DNA from 4 places in the Serratia sp. TSA_130.1 genome. Region 2 is predicted to be linked to each of the others. Evidence: riboswitches for the same ligand, from Rfam matches in the RefSeq annotation. Region 2 holds a riboswitch; each other region holds the start of a gene.
The links. Region 2 has a riboswitch for thiamine pyrophosphate ahead of thiM (hydroxyethylthiazole kinase). Riboswitches for the same ligand answer to the same signal wherever they lie in the genome.
Positions count from the first base shown of each region.

Region 1: another riboswitch for thiamine pyrophosphate. It lies ahead of tenA (thiaminase II); the one in region 2 lies ahead of thiM (hydroxyethylthiazole kinase).
Region 3: another riboswitch for thiamine pyrophosphate. It lies ahead of thiC (phosphomethylpyrimidine synthase ThiC); the one in region 2 lies ahead of thiM (hydroxyethylthiazole kinase).
Region 4: another riboswitch for thiamine pyrophosphate. It lies ahead of thiB (thiamine ABC transporter substrate binding subunit); the one in region 2 lies ahead of thiM (hydroxyethylthiazole kinase).

Region 1 covers NZ_JBQZFS010000001.1:736,500-740,777, forward strand. Annotated here, with positions in the region: gene ACUTQY_RS03415 (GlxA family transcriptional regulator) at 1-398, opposite strand, end outside; gene ACUTQY_RS03420 (SDR family NAD(P)-dependent oxidoreductase) at 524-1,258, opposite strand; gene ACUTQY_RS03425 (LLM class flavin-dependent oxidoreductase) at 1,272-2,294, opposite strand; TPP riboswitch at 2,444-2,546, shown strand; gene tenA (thiaminase II) at 2,609-3,292, shown strand; gene ACUTQY_RS03435 (ABC transporter ATP-binding protein) at 3,289-4,029, shown strand; gene ACUTQY_RS03440 (ABC transporter permease) at 4,026-4,278, shown strand, end outside.
Region 2 covers NZ_JBQZFS010000007.1:181,243-185,520, forward strand. Annotated here, with positions in the region: gene ACUTQY_RS21130 (hypothetical protein) at 1-454, shown strand, start outside; gene ACUTQY_RS21135 (hypothetical protein) at 508-834, shown strand; gene ACUTQY_RS21140 (hypothetical protein) at 914-1,564, shown strand; TPP riboswitch at 2,485-2,581, shown strand; gene thiM (hydroxyethylthiazole kinase) at 2,617-3,408, shown strand; gene thiD (bifunctional hydroxymethylpyrimidine kinase/phosphomethylpyrimidine kinase) at 3,408-4,208, shown strand.
Region 3 covers NZ_JBQZFS010000013.1:7,125-11,402, forward strand. Annotated here, with positions in the region: gene nudC (NAD(+) diphosphatase) at 1-590, opposite strand, end outside; gene ACUTQY_RS24530 (Rsd/AlgQ family anti-sigma factor) at 692-1,195, shown strand; TPP riboswitch at 1,235-1,359, shown strand; gene thiC (phosphomethylpyrimidine synthase ThiC) at 1,474-3,417, shown strand; gene thiE (thiamine phosphate synthase) at 3,410-4,060, shown strand; gene ACUTQY_RS24545 (HesA/MoeB/ThiF family protein) at 4,053-4,278, shown strand, end outside.
Region 4 covers NZ_JBQZFS010000003.1:378,093-382,370, reverse strand. Annotated here, with positions in the region: gene ACUTQY_RS14885 (sugar efflux transporter) at 1-837, opposite strand, end outside; gene sgrT (glucose uptake inhibitor SgrT) at 994-1,167, opposite strand; gene sgrR (HTH-type transcriptional regulator SgrR) at 1,258-2,919, shown strand; TPP riboswitch at 2,957-3,075, shown strand; gene thiB (thiamine ABC transporter substrate binding subunit) at 3,133-4,119, shown strand; gene thiP (thiamine/thiamine pyrophosphate ABC transporter permease ThiP) at 4,095-4,278, shown strand, end outside.

The sequences.
Region 1 (4,278 bases), on a different contig from region 2:
AGTCGCCAGTGGGTGGTCGCCCGCCGTCCGTCCAGCAACCCGGCTTCGGCCAGCAACAGTGCGCCGCCGCAAACGGAGGCGATACGGCGCGTCTGCGGCGCCGCGCGGCGCAGCCAAGCCGCCACCAGGGCGCCCTCTTCTTCGCTCGCCCCTTTGCCGGCGACGATCACGGTATCGCGCGGCAGGCGCGGATCGAGATCCGCCAGGCGATGGTCGGCCAACAGGCTCAGCCCGGACAGGCCGTGCACCACCCGATGAGACTGCGTGGTGGCGACCGCGATCTGATACAGCGGCGTCTCGGCGGCACTCAGGCGATTAGCCTGCATCAGGATATCGGCGATGCCCGCCGCTTCGAACAGCATGCCCCCTTCAGGGACGATAATCAGGAATGTGTGCATGGCGATAATAGAGAGAACGGTCAAAACAGGTCAGGAAGCCACTGTATAAGAAAAGCGCCGTCGGTTCACCCTGCAGGCATAAAAAAGCCCGCCGGCAACCCGACGGGCCTAGAAGGAATAGCCATTTAAACCTGCGGCAAGCTCACCCCGCCGGCGCGCGCCAATTGCGCCAGCAGCGCCGTTTGAAACGCCTCGTCGTGTACCGCCGCGTGAGGCTCGAAGCGCTGCTGATGATGCCAATAGCCGCCGGAGGCCAGGGCCTGCGGTTCATCGCTGCTCACCAGCCATGCCTGCGTCACATGCCCCAGCGCCAGATCGTCGGGCGCGTCCGCGCCGCCCATTTTGGTCGGCACCCAGCCGGGATCGACCGCGCTGCTGATGACGTCGGGCCACAGGCGCGCCACGGCGGCGGCCAGCGTGGTGACGAACAGCTTGCTGTCCGAATAAGAACCTGCGGCGCCGCCAAGCCAGTCTACGCCGTTCAGCTCCGCCACGCCGTCAAAGTGCATACTGCTGCTCAGGTAGACGATTCGCTTGGGACGTTCGATCAGGGCCGTCAGCAGGTAGGGCGCTATGACGTTCACCGGCATCACCTGCGGCCCGGTGAACATGCCGGCATTGTGGATCACCGCGTCCGGACGGCCGAGGCGATTGACCTGCTCGGCAAGCTGCCGAGTCTGCTGCACATCGGACAAATCGCCGATCGCCGCCTGTGCACCGCGATCCAGCAGATCGCGCACCGCGTCCAGACGGCCGGGTGCGCGCGCATGCAGAATCACCTGATGCCCTTCGTCCAACAGCGTTTGCGCGGCGGCGCGGCCCAGCCCATCGACCGAACCGGTAATGAAAATGCGTGACATGCCACTCCTCCGTTTAGCGCCAGCCGAGCGCCGGCGCGACATGGGTTAAAATCGATTCGATGACGTGCGCATTGTAATCCACGCCCAGCTGATTAGGCACGGTCAGCAGCAACGTATCCGCTTCGGCGATGGCCTCGTCCTGCGCCAGCTGTTCGATCAGCGCGTCAGGTTCTGCGGCGTAACTGCGGCCAAAGATCGCCCGGGTTTGCGCATCGATATACCCCAGTTGGTCGCCTTCCTTACCGCTGCCGCCGAAGTAGTTGCGATCCCGCTGATCCACCAGCGCGAAGATGCTGCGGCTGACGGAAACCCGCGGCTCGCGCGCATGGCCCGCCTCTTGCCAGGCCGCGCGATAGGCGCGGATCTGCTTGGCCTGCTGGATATGAAAGGGTTCGCCGGTTTCGTCGTTCTTGAGCGTCGAGCTTTGCAGGTTCATGCCCAGCTTCGCCGCCCAGACGGCGGTGGCGTTCGAGCCGGCGCCCCACCAGATGCGGTCGCGCAGCCCGGCGGAAAACGGCTCCGGCCGCAGCAGCCCAGGCGGATTCGGGAACATCGGCTGTGGATTGGGCTCGGCGAACCCTTCGCCGCGCAGCGCTTCCAGGAACACTTCGGTATGGCGGCGGGCCATGTCCGCATCGGTCTCGCCATCGGCCGGGGCATAGCCGAAATAGCGCCAGCCGTCGATCACCTGCTCCGGCGAGCCGCGGCTGATGCCGAGCTGCAGCCGCCCGCCGGCGATCAGATCCGCCGCGCCGGCGTCTTCCACCATGTACAGCGGATTTTCATAACGCATGTCGATCACGCCGGTGCCGATCTCGATGCGTTGGGTTTTGGCGCCGATGGCGGCCAGCAGCGGGAACGGCGACCCCAGCTGGCGTGCAAAGTGGTGTACGCGAAAATAGGCGCCGTCCGCCCCCAGATCTTCGGCGGCGACCGCCAGATCGATGGACTGCAGCAGCGCATCCGCCGCGGAACGGGTGCCGGACTGGGCGGAAGGCGACCAGTGGCCAAACGAGAGAAAACCAATTTTTTTCATCGGGCATCATCCTCAGAGGCAAAACATGGGCCTACAGTGACAAAAACCGCGCGCTTTGCGCCAGCAAAATCGCCCCCGATCGCACTAAACGAACCGATTGCCGCCGCGCCGCCCGGCGATTGTAATCAAAAAACAAATGTCGTATAACAGGCAGCTCCGAGGGGTGTCCTGTTACGGGCTGAGATGGCGCAAGCCGAACCCTTTGAACCTGATCTGGGTCATGCCAGCGAAGGGACGGTTAGGCAACCGCGCGATCACCCGTTGTCTGTTCATACCTCAGCGTGCCCGGATCTCCACTGACTCAAGGAGGTCCCATGTCCATCACCACCCTGTTCGAAAGCGGTCTTTACGGCCGGCTGCGCCAACAGGCCGGCAGCCACTGGCAAAATTACGTCGAACACCCGTTTCTGCAGCAGTTGGCCGCCGGCACCTTGCCTGAACGCGCTTTTCGCCGTTACCTGACCCAAGACTACCTGTTCCTGCTGCACTTCGCCCGCGCCTACGCGCTGCTGGTCAGCAAGCTGCGCACCTTGCCGGAAATGCGCGCCGCCACCGCCTCGCTCAACGGCATCGTCGCCGAGCTGCCGCTGCACGTGGCCTACTGCGCCGAATGGGGGCTGAGCGAAGCGCAGATCGCCGCCCAACCGGAGGCGGCGGAAACCATGAACTACACCCGCTACGTGCTGGACATCGGCCATGCCGGCGACGCCCTCGATCTGCTGGCCGGCCTGCTGCCCTGCGTGGCCGGTTATGCCGAAATCGGCCTGCGGCTGCTGCACGATCCCGCCACCCAAATGGAGGGCAATCCTTACGCCTCCTGGATCCGCAACTACGGCGACGAGGGCTATCTGGCCGGCGTGCGCGCCGCCATCGAACTGCTGGAAACCGTCGGCCACCAGCGCGGCGCACAAAGCCGCTTTACCGAGCTGACGCAGATTTTCACCACCGCCACTCAGCTGGAAGCGGCATTTTGGCAAATGGGGCTGAACGCCTCATGATCTCCCCGCGCCTCCCGCCCGGCATCCAGGTGCGGGATCTCACTCTGCGCTTCGGTCAACAGACGATCTTTGAGCGGCTGAGCTTCGACATCGCCGGCGGCAGCTTCGTCTCCCTGCTCGGCGCCAGCGGCGCCGGCAAAACCAGCCTGCTGAAGATCATCGCCGGGCTGGCGCAGGCCAGCTCGGGTACGGTGAGCGGCAGCGACGGCCTGCCGATCGCCGGGCGCATCGCCTACATGGGGCAAAAAGACCTGCTCTACCCGTGGCTGAGCGTCGAAGACAATGTCGCCCTCGGCTCGCGGCTGCGCGGCGAAGCGCCGGATCGGGCATGGACAGCGCATCTGCTCGAGCGCGTAGGCCTGGCCGCGCATAGCCGCAGCCTGCCCGCCGCGCTGTCCGGCGGCATGCGCCAGCGCGCCGCCATCGCCCGCACGCTCTACGAACGCCAGCCAATCGTGCTGATGGACGAACCCTTTTCCGCGCTGGACGCCATTACCCGCGCCGAGATCCAGAGCCTGGCCGCCGAGCTGCTGGCGCAAAATACCGTGCTGCTGATCACTCACGACCCGATGGAGGCTTGCCGCCTGAGCCACCGGCTGCTGGTGCTGTCGCCCTGGCCGCTGGGCCTCGACGATACCCACCGCATCCGCGGGCAACCGCCGCGCGCGCCGGATGACGCCGACCTGCTGAAAAGCCAGGCCGAGCTGCTGCTGCAAATGGTGAGGGCAGCGCAATGAATATCGCCAAAGAGCGCGGCTTCACCCGTCTGCGGCGTGGGTTGACGGTCTTCATCGGCCTGCTGCTGCTGTGGTGGCTGGCGGCGCAAAGCGGCATTCCGGCCTTTCTGCTGCCCACGCCGGGCGCGGTGGCGCAGGCGCTGTGGGACGGACGCGGCTATCTCGCCTGGCACACGCTGGTCACGGCTTCGGAGATCGTCAGCGGTCTCGCGCTCGGCGTGCTGCTCGGCGCGGCGCTGGCGCTGTGCA
Region 2 (4,278 bases):
CTATTCCTCATATAGGGAAGGAATTAAAACAATAGTTTCTGATGTGGCAAGACTTAGTGATGTTGTCAACGCTGAAGTTTTGTTCCAAACTAAATCAAGGAGTAAAAAAGAAATTATTAGAGTTGAGGCTAGGAAGGGTATTGTTGGTTCGCTTGAGAATATTAATAAAAAAATAAATGAAATTAGCTATAAGACTAAAACACACAAAAAAAATTCAGTCATGTCAATATATAATTCAATCTTGGAATTACATAAAAATATTCTTGAATTGATGGATAATGTAAATGATGCTGATGATAAAGAACTTGTAAGAACTGCACTTATTGATGGGGTTAAAAATCTCAACTTGGGAAAAGGTGCATTTGATCTAACAGATCCAATGTCTCAAAAAATACACTCTGATTTGCTACAGGAACGAAAAGAATTAGTCAGTAATCTGGAAAATTACAAATAGCTTGAAGTTCTTATGTTAAAAATATTATTCGGCTCAGTCTAAAAGAGGTTTGTATGTTAGATCAAAATCTTGTTGAAATTTCAGTGTGGCGAGACCGAGAATGTAGCAATCAAATAGTTGAATTTGATTTGCCTGATTCAGTTTGCAACAATGCTGATACTTTTCTATCTGAAGTAAATAATTTTCTGATTGATAATGAATTTATTGAGAATATTCACCCAAGTTTTTTAACAAACTTAGAGTTTTCAGAGGCTCTGGCGATTACATGTTCAAAAGAAACAATTTGTGATCATTACAAAGTTGATCGAGAGACAAAAGAACTCGAAAAATTAATATCTCGCTCAAGAAAAATGATAATTTATGCACGTGATAAATTTTAATAGATTTGCCTTGATTGCCTATTCAACAGAATAACAATTTAAGTTTATGTTCAAACATGATTTAACTTAGGGGTGTTTTATGAAATCACGAGAGCTAAAGACTATTCATGATCTGATAATTACAAATTATCAAAAGCATGACTTAGGAAATGGCCGTTATCTCCATACTTTCCAGCCAGCAACAACTGACACTACCTATCAGTTTGAAGCCAACATTGAGGATGTAGTCATCGAAGGAGAAAGATATAATATTGGATTCACTGAGCATAATGGTATAAAGACTATTGATACATCATGTTTATCAAAGTCATCTGTTCTAGACAAAGACTTTAGCTATCAATATGCTCGTAATATGTCTAAACAGAAACATGATGAAAATAAAGGGAAAAATGATTCGAGGGTAAAGCATTCTGAGTCCGATGGCTACTATTGGGGGCGGAAATATGCTTGGCGTGAATTTGGACTAGCTCTACCTCGAGAGGTCTTTGAGCGCTACTTAATAGAGTGCATTGGTCATCCTTATATCGAATGTCAGGTCATAACAGAAGGATATCCACAAGGTGATGATTCTATCGCTTTTTTAGATGATGGCCTAGCTGATGCCATTGATGGTTTAATCCAAACTGCTGTGATTGTTAATAAAGGGCCTTATTTTAAATCACCATTATATTATGGTGGTGATAAAAAATTTACGATTAAAGGTGTCCCTGCTATAACCGACAAAAAATGATCTATTTTAAAATCAGACTTACTATAAGACGTAAGTCTGATTTTATCGAAAAATCAAAAAATAGTCTTTTATCTTTCCTTTAAATGAATGTATGTTCAAGGGTGAATGTAATGTAAAAACCATTCATCCTCGTAAACGCCACCCTGAAAGGTATTTTTTTTGACTCGGTTTACTCCTGAATTTATATTGTTAACGTGTTCTAATTGCTAGTGATTAGATTCTACAAAAGTAGAAAGGCGAGCCTAATAGCTCGCCTTTTCATATTAATTTACTAGCTTACGACTTTTAGACAATAGCACACTCACATCTGAGTGTCTGGTTACCCTGCCTGGCAGAACTGCCCAAACTCCTAGATATTTTCCCACTTATGAGGACCATAACCCACCCCATTTTATTTCGGGTATATGGTAGGCTGAGGGAGGCTCGTCAGTGTACACCTCTGGATTTGGTTTTAAATTAACTTATTTATTTTTTTAAATTTATATCAATCATCCGTTGCCGGGATTACCCCCGCCCAGACGGATGGCACACAATGAATAACGATAAGTCAAACTAGCCTAAACACTTCCAATACATGAGGCGTATGGTCACTGTTTACCCTTCATACATCATTATTGACGGTATTAAGATCAGCCGTTCCCGTCTGTCCTTTGTATTCCAATTGGAATTGGCAAAAGCACTTCGACTGTATGAAGAAAACGTTTGCAGAAAATAGATTTATTTTAAATCCTCACAACTGAATTAATTTTATTAAGCCGCCTTATGGGCGGTTTTTGTGCCTGCCATTTATCTGTGGGATACAACGTGAGACACAAACTGGGACACAGAGGATTTTTTAGGGTTGAGTCTTTGGCTTCCCACTGGCATGATCCAGAATAGGGATTAACGGGACGTTAATCACAAACTTTTGATTTTGTTTTACAAATGACTCGGGGTGCCCTTCCGCGTGAAGGCTGAGAAATACCCGTATTACCTGATCTGGATAATGCCAGCGTAGGGAAGTCACGGCCGCTCAACCGGCGCCGCCTTCTTGAACGCCGGTTGGGAGGAATATGATCGCTCGACCTGATGCACTACCCGGCGCCCGCGCCGCGGCCTGTCTGACCCAATTCCAACAGCGGCCTCCGCTGATCCACTGCCTGACCAACGAAGTGGTGCAATCGCTGACCGCCAACGTGCTATTGGCGCTCGGCACCTCCCCGGCGATGGTGGTGGAGCCGCAAGAGGCGGCGCAGTTCAGCGCGCTGGCCGACGGCCTGCTGATCAACGTCGGTACCCTCAATGCGCTGCGCGCCGAATCGATGCGGGCGGCGGTGGCCGCCGCCAATCGGGCCGGCAAGCCCTGGACGCTGGATCCGGTGGCGGTCGGCGCGCTCTCCTACCGCACCGCCTTCGCCAAACAGCTGCTGGACGAGAAACCGGCGGCGATACGCGGCAACGCCTCGGAAATCATGGCGCTCAGCGGGTTGCTGGCCAGCGGCCGCGGCGTGGACAGCGGCGACGATTCGCTGGCGGCCTTGCCCGCCGCGCGTGAGCTGGCGCAGCGCAGCGGCGCGGTGGTGGCGGTCACCGGCGCGGTGGATTACGTCACCGACGGCCAACGCGATTGGGCGATCGAAGGCGGTTCCCCACTGATGACGCGGGTGGTGGGCACCGGCTGCGCGCTGTCGGCGGTCGTGGCGGCGTTTTGCGCCCTGCCGGGCGATCGCCTGGACAACGTGGCGACCGCTTGCCGGGTGATGTCCCACTGCGGCGGTCTCGCGGCCAGACAGGCCGGCGGGCCGGGCAGCTTTACGCCGGCGTTCCTCGATGCGCTGTATCAACTGCGCGGGGAGGATCTGTGATGAAACGCATTAACGCGCTGACCATCGCCGGCACCGATCCCAGCGGCGGCGCCGGTATTCAGGCCGATTTGAAGGCCTTCTCGGCGCTCGGCGCCTACGGCACCTCGGTGATCACCGCGCTGGTGGCGCAAAATACCCGCGGCGTGCAGTCGGTGTATTACATCGATCCGGCGTTCGTCGCCGCGCAGCTGGACTCGGTGTTCAGCGACGTGCGCATCGACAGCGTCAAGATCGGCATGCTGGCCAACGCCGACATCGTGCAGGCGGTGGCCGAACGGCTGCGCCATTACCGGCCGGAATTCGTGGTGCTGGATACCGTGATGCTGGCGAAAAGCGGCGATCCGCTGTTGGCGCCGGAGGCGGTGGCGTCTATCCGGCGCGAGCTGTTGCCGCTGGTGTCGATCATTACGCCGAACCTGCCGGAAGCGGCGGCGCTGCTGGCGTGCGCGCCGGCGGAAGATGAAGCGCAGATGCGCGAGCAGGGGCGGGCGCTGCTGGCGATGGGCTGTCGGGCTGTGCTGATGAAGGGCGGCCACCTGAGCGAAAGCGAGAGCCCGGACTGGTTGTTTACCGCCGAAGGCGAGCAGCGCTTTACGGCGCCGCGCGTCGCCACCCGCCACACCCACGGCACCGGTTGCACGCTCTCGGCCGCGCTGGCGGCGCTGCGCCCGCGCCATGCCGACTGGGCGGCCACGGTGGCCGCCGCCAAGGACTACCTGCAACACGCGCTGCAACAGGCGGACACGCTGGAAGTGGGGCACGGCATCGGGCCGGTGCATCATTTTCACGCCTGGTGGTGAGTCAACTTTTTGCCGCAACCGTGGTCTGACTAGTTCAGGCCCGGTTTACGGGCGAAACCTGATTTAACCT
Region 3 (4,278 bases), on a different contig from region 2:
GGGAACGGCCAGGGTTGTGAAGTGACGTAGCGCAGGTTCTTGATTTCGATATTGCTCTCTTCCATCACTTCGCGCGCCACCGCCTGCTCCAGCGTTTCGCCCACTTCGACGAAACCGGCCAGCACCGTGTGGATACCGCCGCGATGGCGCACGTGCTGCGCCAGCAGGATCTGATCGTCGCGCCGAATGGCGACGATCACGCAGGGCGCAATCTGCGGGTAGTACCGTTCTTTGCAGTGGCCGCAGAGGCAGGCGCTTTCGGTGCGGCTGAGATGCATCTCATGGCCGCAGTAGCCGCAAAAGCGATGGGAGCGGTAGAAATCCGCCAGCTGCACGCCGCGCCCGGCAAGCTGGAACAGACCACGATCCTGATCCAACAGCTGACGCACCGATCCCATCTCCCGCGGCATCGCCTGGCGCACCAGCCAGACCGGCGCGCCCTCCCACTCACCGATGATGCGCGCCATGTGGCCCTGCAGCCCGAGGACGGCGGCCGTCCCCGACGGCAATTCACCGTTCGGTAACCAAAGTTTGCTTTCATGGCTGACGATCCACCAGCCGTTTTCATTGCCCGTTAATGCAAGTTCCATATCGTTGTTGCACAACCTCAGCTTCACTGGCACTCTACAAATCGGCTTTGTTACATTTTAATAACTTACCGGTTACTTTTATTACTTACACGGAGTCAAACATGCTCAACCGTTTGGAAAGGCTGACTCAGCGCGTTGGCGGTAGTAATGAATTAGTTGATCAATGGCTTCAGGCCCGCAAGCAGTTGCTGGTCGCCTACTGCACGCTGGTAGGCCTCAAACCGAATAAAGAAAAGCATACGCCGCTGAATGAAAAAGCGCTGGAGAACTTTTGCCATAACCTGGTGGATTACCTCTCCGCAGGGCATTTTCATATCTATGACAGAATTATCAAACAAGTGGAAGGCGCAGCCAGTCCGAAAATGTCGCTGGCGGTGAACATCTACCCCAAGCTATGGGCCAATACCGAACAGATCATGGCGTTCCACGATCGCTATACCGAAGTGGATATCGATCAGGAGGTCTGTCTGGAATTCCATCAGGCCTTGTCGGATATCGGCGAAACGCTGGCGGCGCGCTTTGCGCTGGAAGATAAGCTGATCCTGTTGGAAGCGGAGGCCGCGCAGCAACCGCTGCCGGACCAGGCGCTGGATCCGGCGCGTTAAAATTTTATAGTTTTTTTTCTTATCCCTCCTATACTGGGGGGCATCTTGTCGGAGTGCCTAGCGCCTGATTTGTTCATCGAATCAGCCAGGCTGAGACCGTTAATTCGGGATCCGCGGAACCTGATCGGGCTAATACCCGCGAAGGGAACAAGAGTAATCTATCGCCACAGGCACGGCCTTCCCTTTGCGGGCGTCCAGCCTTATCGGCCACCATCATTACTCCCTCCGAGCTCCAGACAAGCAACTTTCCCAACCCAACACACTGGTAGGAACTTGCTATGTCTAACGTTAATCCACCGCGCGCCCGTAAAGCGCAACGCGAAGCCGCCCAGCAGTTTATCGACACGCTGCAAGGCATGGCTTTCCCAAACTCACGCCGCATCTACCTGCAGGGCTCGCGCCGCGATATCCAGGTGCCGATGCGCGAAATTCAGCTCAGCCCGACCCTGGTCGGCGGCAGCAAAGATAGCCCGCAGTATGAACAGAACGAGGCGATCCCGGTATATGACACCGCGGGCCCATACGGCGATCCGCAGGCCGAGCTCGATGTGCACGCCGGCCTGGCCAAGCTGCGCGCCGGCTGGATCGACGCGCGCGGCGATACTGCGACCCTGAGCGGCGCCAGTTCCGGCTTCACCCAACAGCGTCTGGCGGACGAGGGGCTGGATCACCTGCGCTTCGAACATCTGCCGCTGCCGCGCAAGGCGTTGCCGGGCAAGTGCGTTACCCAGCTGCACTATGCCCGCGCCGGCATCGTCACCCCGGAGATGGAGTTTATCGCCATCCGTGAAAACATGGGGCGCGAACGCATTCGCGGCGAGGTGCTACGCCACCAGCATCCGGGCCAGGGCTGGGGCGCCAACCTGCCGGACAACATCACGCCGGAGTTCGTGCGCCAGGAAGTGGCCGCCGGCCGCGCCATCATTCCTGCCAACATCAATCACCCGGAGGCGGAGCCGATGATCATCGGCCGCAATTTCCTGGTGAAGGTGAACGCCAATATCGGCAACTCGGCGGTCACGTCGTCGATCGAAGAAGAGGTGGAGAAGCTGGTGTGGGCCACCCGCTGGGGCGCAGACACCGTGATGGATCTCTCCACCGGCCGCTATATTCACGAAACCCGCGAGTGGATCCTGCGTAACAGCCCGGTGCCCATCGGCACCGTGCCTATCTACCAGGCGCTGGAGAAGGTCAACGGCGTGGCGGAAAACCTCACCTGGGAGATGTTCCGCGATACGCTGCTGGAACAGGCTGAACAAGGGGTCGATTACTTCACCATCCACGCCGGCGTGCTGCTGCGCTACGTGCCGATGACCGCCAAACGCCTGACCGGCATCGTGTCGCGCGGCGGCTCGATCATGGCCAAATGGTGTCTGTCGCACCATCAGGAAAACTTCCTCTATCAGCACTTCCGTGAAATCTGCGAGATCTGCGCCGCCTACGACGTTTCGCTGTCGCTCGGCGACGGCCTGCGCCCCGGTTCGATTCAGGACGCCAACGACGAGGCCCAGTTCGCCGAGCTGCATACGCTGGGCGAGCTGACCAAAATCGCCTGGGAATACGACGTACAAGTGATGATTGAAGGCCCGGGCCACGTGCCGATGCAGATGATCCGCCGCAACATGACCGAAGAGCTGGAACATTGCCACGAAGCGCCGTTCTACACCCTTGGCCCGCTGACCACCGATATCGCCCCGGGCTATGACCATTTCACCTCCGGCATCGGCGCGGCGATGATTGGCTGGTTCGGCTGCGCCATGCTGTGTTACGTCACGCCGAAAGAGCACCTCGGCCTGCCGAATAAAGAGGACGTCAAACAGGGCCTGATCACCTACAAGATCGCCGCCCACGCCGCCGATCTGGCCAAAGGCCATCCGGGCGCGCAAATTCGCGATAACGCCATGTCCAAGGCGCGTTTCGAATTCCGCTGGGAAGATCAGTTCAATCTGGCGCTCGATCCGGCCACCGCGCGCGCCTATCACGACGAAACCCTGCCGCAGGAGTCCGGCAAGATCGCTCACTTCTGCTCGATGTGCGGACCGAAATTCTGCTCGATGAAGATTTCACAAGAGGTGCGCGACTACGCCGCCGCCCAAGAGGCCGCCAAACCGATCGAGGTGCAGCTGACCGGCATGGAAAAAATGTCCGCCGAGTTCCGCGCCCGCGGCAGCGAGCTGTATCACAGCGCCGGCAATCTGCAGGAGGAGACGAGCAATGACTGATATCACGACGCCCTTCCCGGCGACGCCCCACAAACTGGGGCTTTACCCGGTCGTCGACAGCGTGGAATGGATCGCTCGTCTGCTGGAGGCCGGCGTTACCACGATCCAGCTGCGCATCAAGGATCTGCCGGACGAGCAGGTCGAAGAGGATATCGCCGCCGCCATCGCGCTGGGCCGGCGTTATCAGGCGCGGCTGTTCATCAACGATTACTGGCGGCTGGCGATCAAGCACGGCGCCTACGGCGTGCATCTGGGCCAGGAAGATCTCGATACCACCGATCTGGCGGCCATTCACCGCGCCGGGCTGCGGCTCGGCGTTTCCACCCATGACGATGCCGAGCTGGCGCGCGCGCTGGCGGTGAAACCCTCCTACATCGCGCTGGGGCACATCTTCCCCACCCAGACCAAAGACATGCCTTCGGCGCCGCAGGGGCTGGCGGAGTTAAAACGCCACATCGCCGGTTTGGCGGATTACCCGACGGTGGCGATCGGCGGGATCAGTATCGATCGCGTACCGGCGGTGCTGGCGTGCGGCGTCGGCAGCGTGGCGGTGGTCAGCGCCATCACCCAGGCGCCGGACTGGCGCGCGGCGACGGCCGAACTGCTGCGGCTGATCGAAGGTAAGGAGCCGAACGATGCTTAACGATCGGGAGTTCCTGCGCTACAGCCGCCAGCTGCTGCTGGAGGATGTCGGCCCGGAAGGTCAGGAAAAACTCAAGCGCGCCACGGTGCTGATCGTCGGCCTGGGGGGGCTGGGGTCCCCGGCTTCGCTGTATCTGGCCGCCGCCGGGGTCGGCACGCTGCTGCTGGCCGACGACGACACGCTGCACGTCACCAACCTGCAGCGGCAAATCCTGTACC
Region 4 (4,278 bases), on a different contig from region 2:
GTAACCGGCCAGCAGCATCGCCGGGATCTCCAGCCCGGCGGCGGTGCCCATCAGCACCCCGGCCAGCCCCTCAGGCAGGCCGAGATCGGCGGTAATATACAGCGGCATGTCGATGATATACATGGTGTTGCAGGTCCACATCAGCATCGAGGCGATAAACAGCAGACGCACGTCGCGATTGCGCCAGGCGCTGGCGGGCGCAATCGGCGCGGAAGCACCGTCCCGCAGCCCGTCGCCGTCCGCCGCGCGCGGCACCGAAGGCAGCATGAACCCGACCAGCAGCACGCAGATAGCGAAGGTGGCGGCGGCGATCAGGAACATCACGGTAAAGCCGTAATTCAGCGCCAGCGCAAACGACAGCGGCGGGCCGATCACCCACGCCAGCGAAAGCTGGGCGCGCATCACCGAACTGAACATCACCACTTCACGCGCCTCGCTGTCGGCGTATTCCCGCGCCAGCGCGAAGATCTGCGGCATGGCGGTGTTGGCAACGGCGGACATCAACACCCCGGCGGTGATCAGCGTCAGGTAGTCGCGGTTGAAAGCGAACAGCAGGCAGTTGCCGACCGCCATCAGGCAGCACAGCAGGATCAGCCTGCGCCGATCGCCGCGGGTGTCGGAACGTTTAGCCAGCAGGAAGCTGACGACGATGCCGGCCACCGCGTTGGCGGTGTAAAACAACCCGACCCACAGCGGCCGCACCTTAACTTCGGTGGTCAGAAACAGGCTGAGCGTCGGCGTCAGCAGCGCGCCGGCGATGCCGGAGAGAAAAGCGATCAGCAGGAAGGCGGCAAAGATGGGGTTGATGCGCAGTGATAACCGTCTCAGGCGTTCCATATCCTCTTCCCTGATCCCAAAGCAGAAGCAAAAACCTTAGGCCACGGCGAGGAAAATGCAAGTCCATCGCCCTAACCGCAAATAAAAAAACCAGTGGGGCGACCCACTGGCTGGTGAAACAGCACCATTACTCAGAAACTTTTATGCCGCAGCGCCTTACAGGTGCTCGCGATACTGCTTGTCGCTCATCTCTTTGATATCCCATTGCGTCAGGTGCGCCAATATTGCCAGCCGCGCCTGCTCGGGCACCACGCTCAGCCAGTCGGCGTGCTGCCGACGCACCGCGCTGAAATAGCGCTGATAGAACGATTTGGATAAGAAAGCTTTCATGATTACGCCCTCCCCTTTCATTGATGAAAATTATCGGCGTAATATAGGGAAAGAAAAATTGACGAGTTGAGACAGGAGTGTTCCTCTTTTATGTCCACGTCCAGATTGCAGCAGCAGTTCATCCGTCTGTGGCAGCGCTGCCACGGTGAAACCACCGACACCACGCTGCAGGCGCTGGCGGAGGCGCTGAGCTGCTCGCGGCGCCACGTACGCTCCCTGTTGAGCGCCATGCAGCGGGAGGGCTGGCTCACCTGGCAGGCGGAGTCGGGACGCGGCAAGCGTTCGCGGCTAACCTTTCATTACACCGGCCTGGCGCTGCAGCAACAGCGGGCCGAGGAGCTGCTGGAGCAGGATCGCATCGATCAGTTGGTGCAGCTGGTGGGCGACAAAAACGTGGTGCGCCAAATGCTGCTGTCGCAGCTGGGGCGCAGCTTCCGTCAGGGGAAACATATCCTGCGGGTGCTCTACTATCGGCAGTTGTACAACCTGCTGCCCGGCTCGGCGCTGCGGCGTTCCGAGACCCATTTGGCGCGTCAGATCTTCAACGGCCTGACGCGCATAAATGAGGAAAACGGGGAACTCGAATCCGATCTGTCCCACCATTGGCAGGCGCTGACGCCGCTGCACTGGCGGTTTTACCTGCGCCCGGCGATCCATTTTCATCATGGCCGCGAGCTGGAGATGGCGGACGTCATCAGCTCGCTTTCGCGTCTGACCTCGCAACCGCTGTTCTCGCATATCGAAAGCGTCACCTCGCCGACGCCGTTCGTTGTCGACGTGCATCTGCGCAGCCCCGACCACTGGTTACCCTGGCTGCTGGGCAGCGTGCACGCCATGATCCTGCCGCGCGAATGGCGCGATCTGCCGGACTTCACCCGCCATCCGATCGGCACCGGCCCCTACCGCGTGGTGCGCAACCTTCCCAGCCAGATGAAGATCCACGCCTTCGATGACTATTTCGGCTACCGGGCGCTGATCGATGAGGTCAACATCTGGGTGCTGCCGGAATTCTCCGAAGAACTGGTGCACTCCGGCGTACAGCTGCAGGGCGATGAAACCGGCAACAGCGAGCTGGAAAGCCGGCTGGAAGAAGGCTGCTACTTCCTGCTGTTCGATCAGCGCTCTCCCTTGGCGGCCGATCCCGCCATGCGCAGCTGGCTGTGCGAATTGATCAACCCCATTTCGCTGCTGAGCCACGCCGGGCCGCTCTACCAGCGCTATTGGTCGCCGGCGTACGGCCTGCTGCCGCGCTGGCACCACAACCGCGCGCTGGCGCAGCAGCCCAAACCGGCGGGGCTGACCGAACTGACGCTGACTCACTTCAATGAGCATTCGGAGTTCCACGCCATCCGCCAGGCGATCGAGCCGCTGCTGGCGCAGCACGGCATCCGCCTGATCGTGCAAAGCGTGGATTACGCGACCTGGCACCAGGGCGACGCGCGCAGCGATCTGTGGCTCGGCAGCGCCAACTTCTATCTGCCGCTGGAGTTTTCGCTGTTCGCCACGCTGTACGAGCTGCCGCTGATGCAGCATTGCATGAGCGAGGACCTGGCGCAGGATGCGGCGCTATGGCGCGCCAACCGTCTGCCGCTGGCGGAGTTCTGCCAGCGCCTGGTCAGCAATCACCAACTGCATCCGCTGTTCCACCACTGGCTGCAGCTGCACGGCCAGCGCAGCATGCGCGGCGTGCGAATGAACACCCTCGGCTGGTTCGACTTCAAGTCAGCCTGGTTTGCCCCGCCGGAGGCATAAGCGCCTTTCGCCCGGGTCGGTTAATCTTTACAATAGCGCCGTCTCAACGGGGTGCGGAGAGTCGGGCCGCGTGATAAGCCCGATTTTCCGCTGAGAGCACACCCGTCGAACCTGATCCGGTCAATACCGGCGGAGGGATTTGAGCCCAGCGAACCGGCGACGCCGCCTCGCCCCCTCAGATGCCCTTGCCCCCTTATTTTTCAGGAGTGCAACGTGGTCAAAAAATATCTGCCCTGCTTATTGCTGCTGTGCGCCGCGCCGGTGTTCGCCAAGCCGACGCTGACGGTTTACACCTACGATTCCTTCGCCGCCGACTGGGGCCCAGGCCCGGCGGTGAAAAAAGCCTTCGAAGCCGAGTGCGACTGTGAGCTGAAGTTCGTGGCGCTGGAAGACGGCGTCTCACTGCTGAACCGCCTGCGCATGGAAGGCAAGAACAGCGCCGCCGACGTGGTGCTGGGGCTGGACAACAACCTGCTGCAGGCGGCGCAGCAAACCGGCCTGTTCGCGCCGAGCGGCGTGGACACCGCCAAACTGACGGTGCCGGGCGGCTGGCAGGACGCGACCTTCGTGCCTTACGACTACGGGTACTTCGCCTTCGTCTACGACAAGGAAAAACTGAAGAACCCGCCGAAAAGCCTGCAGGAGCTGGTCAGCAGCGATCGTGACTGGAAGGTGATCTACGAAGATCCGCGCACCAGCACGCCGGGCCTCGGCCTGCTGCTGTGGATGCAAAAAGTGTATGGCGACAAGGCGCCGGCCGCCTGGCAGCAGTTGGCGAAAAAGACCGTGACCGTCACCAAAGGCTGGAGCGAAGCCTACGGCCTGTTCCTGAAAGGCGAAGGCGATCTGGTGCTCAGCTACACCACCTCCCCCGCCTATCATCTGATCGCCGAGAAAAAAGACCGCTACGCCGCCGCCACGTTCAGCGAAGGCCACTACCTGCAGGTGGAAGTGGCCGGCAAACTGAAGGCCGCCAAACAGCCTGAGCTGGCGGAGCGTTTCATGCAGTTCATGGTGACGCCGGCATTCCAGAACACCATCCCGACCGGCAACTGGATGTACCCGGTGATCAACACCCCGCTGCCCGTCGGCTTTGAACAGATGAACGTGCCGCATACCGCGCTGCAATACAGCGCCGAAGAGGTGGCCACACAACGCGGCGGCTGGATCCGGGCATGGCAAACCGCCGTCAGCCGCTGATCCCCCGCTGGCTCTGGCCGGGGCTGCTGGCCGCCGGCATGATCCTGCTGGTCGCCGCGCTGGCGATGGGCTCGCTGTGGCGTCACTCGCCGGACAGCGGCTGGCGCGGCCTGTGGCAGGACAGCTACCTGTGGCACGTGGTGCGCTTCACTTTCCTGC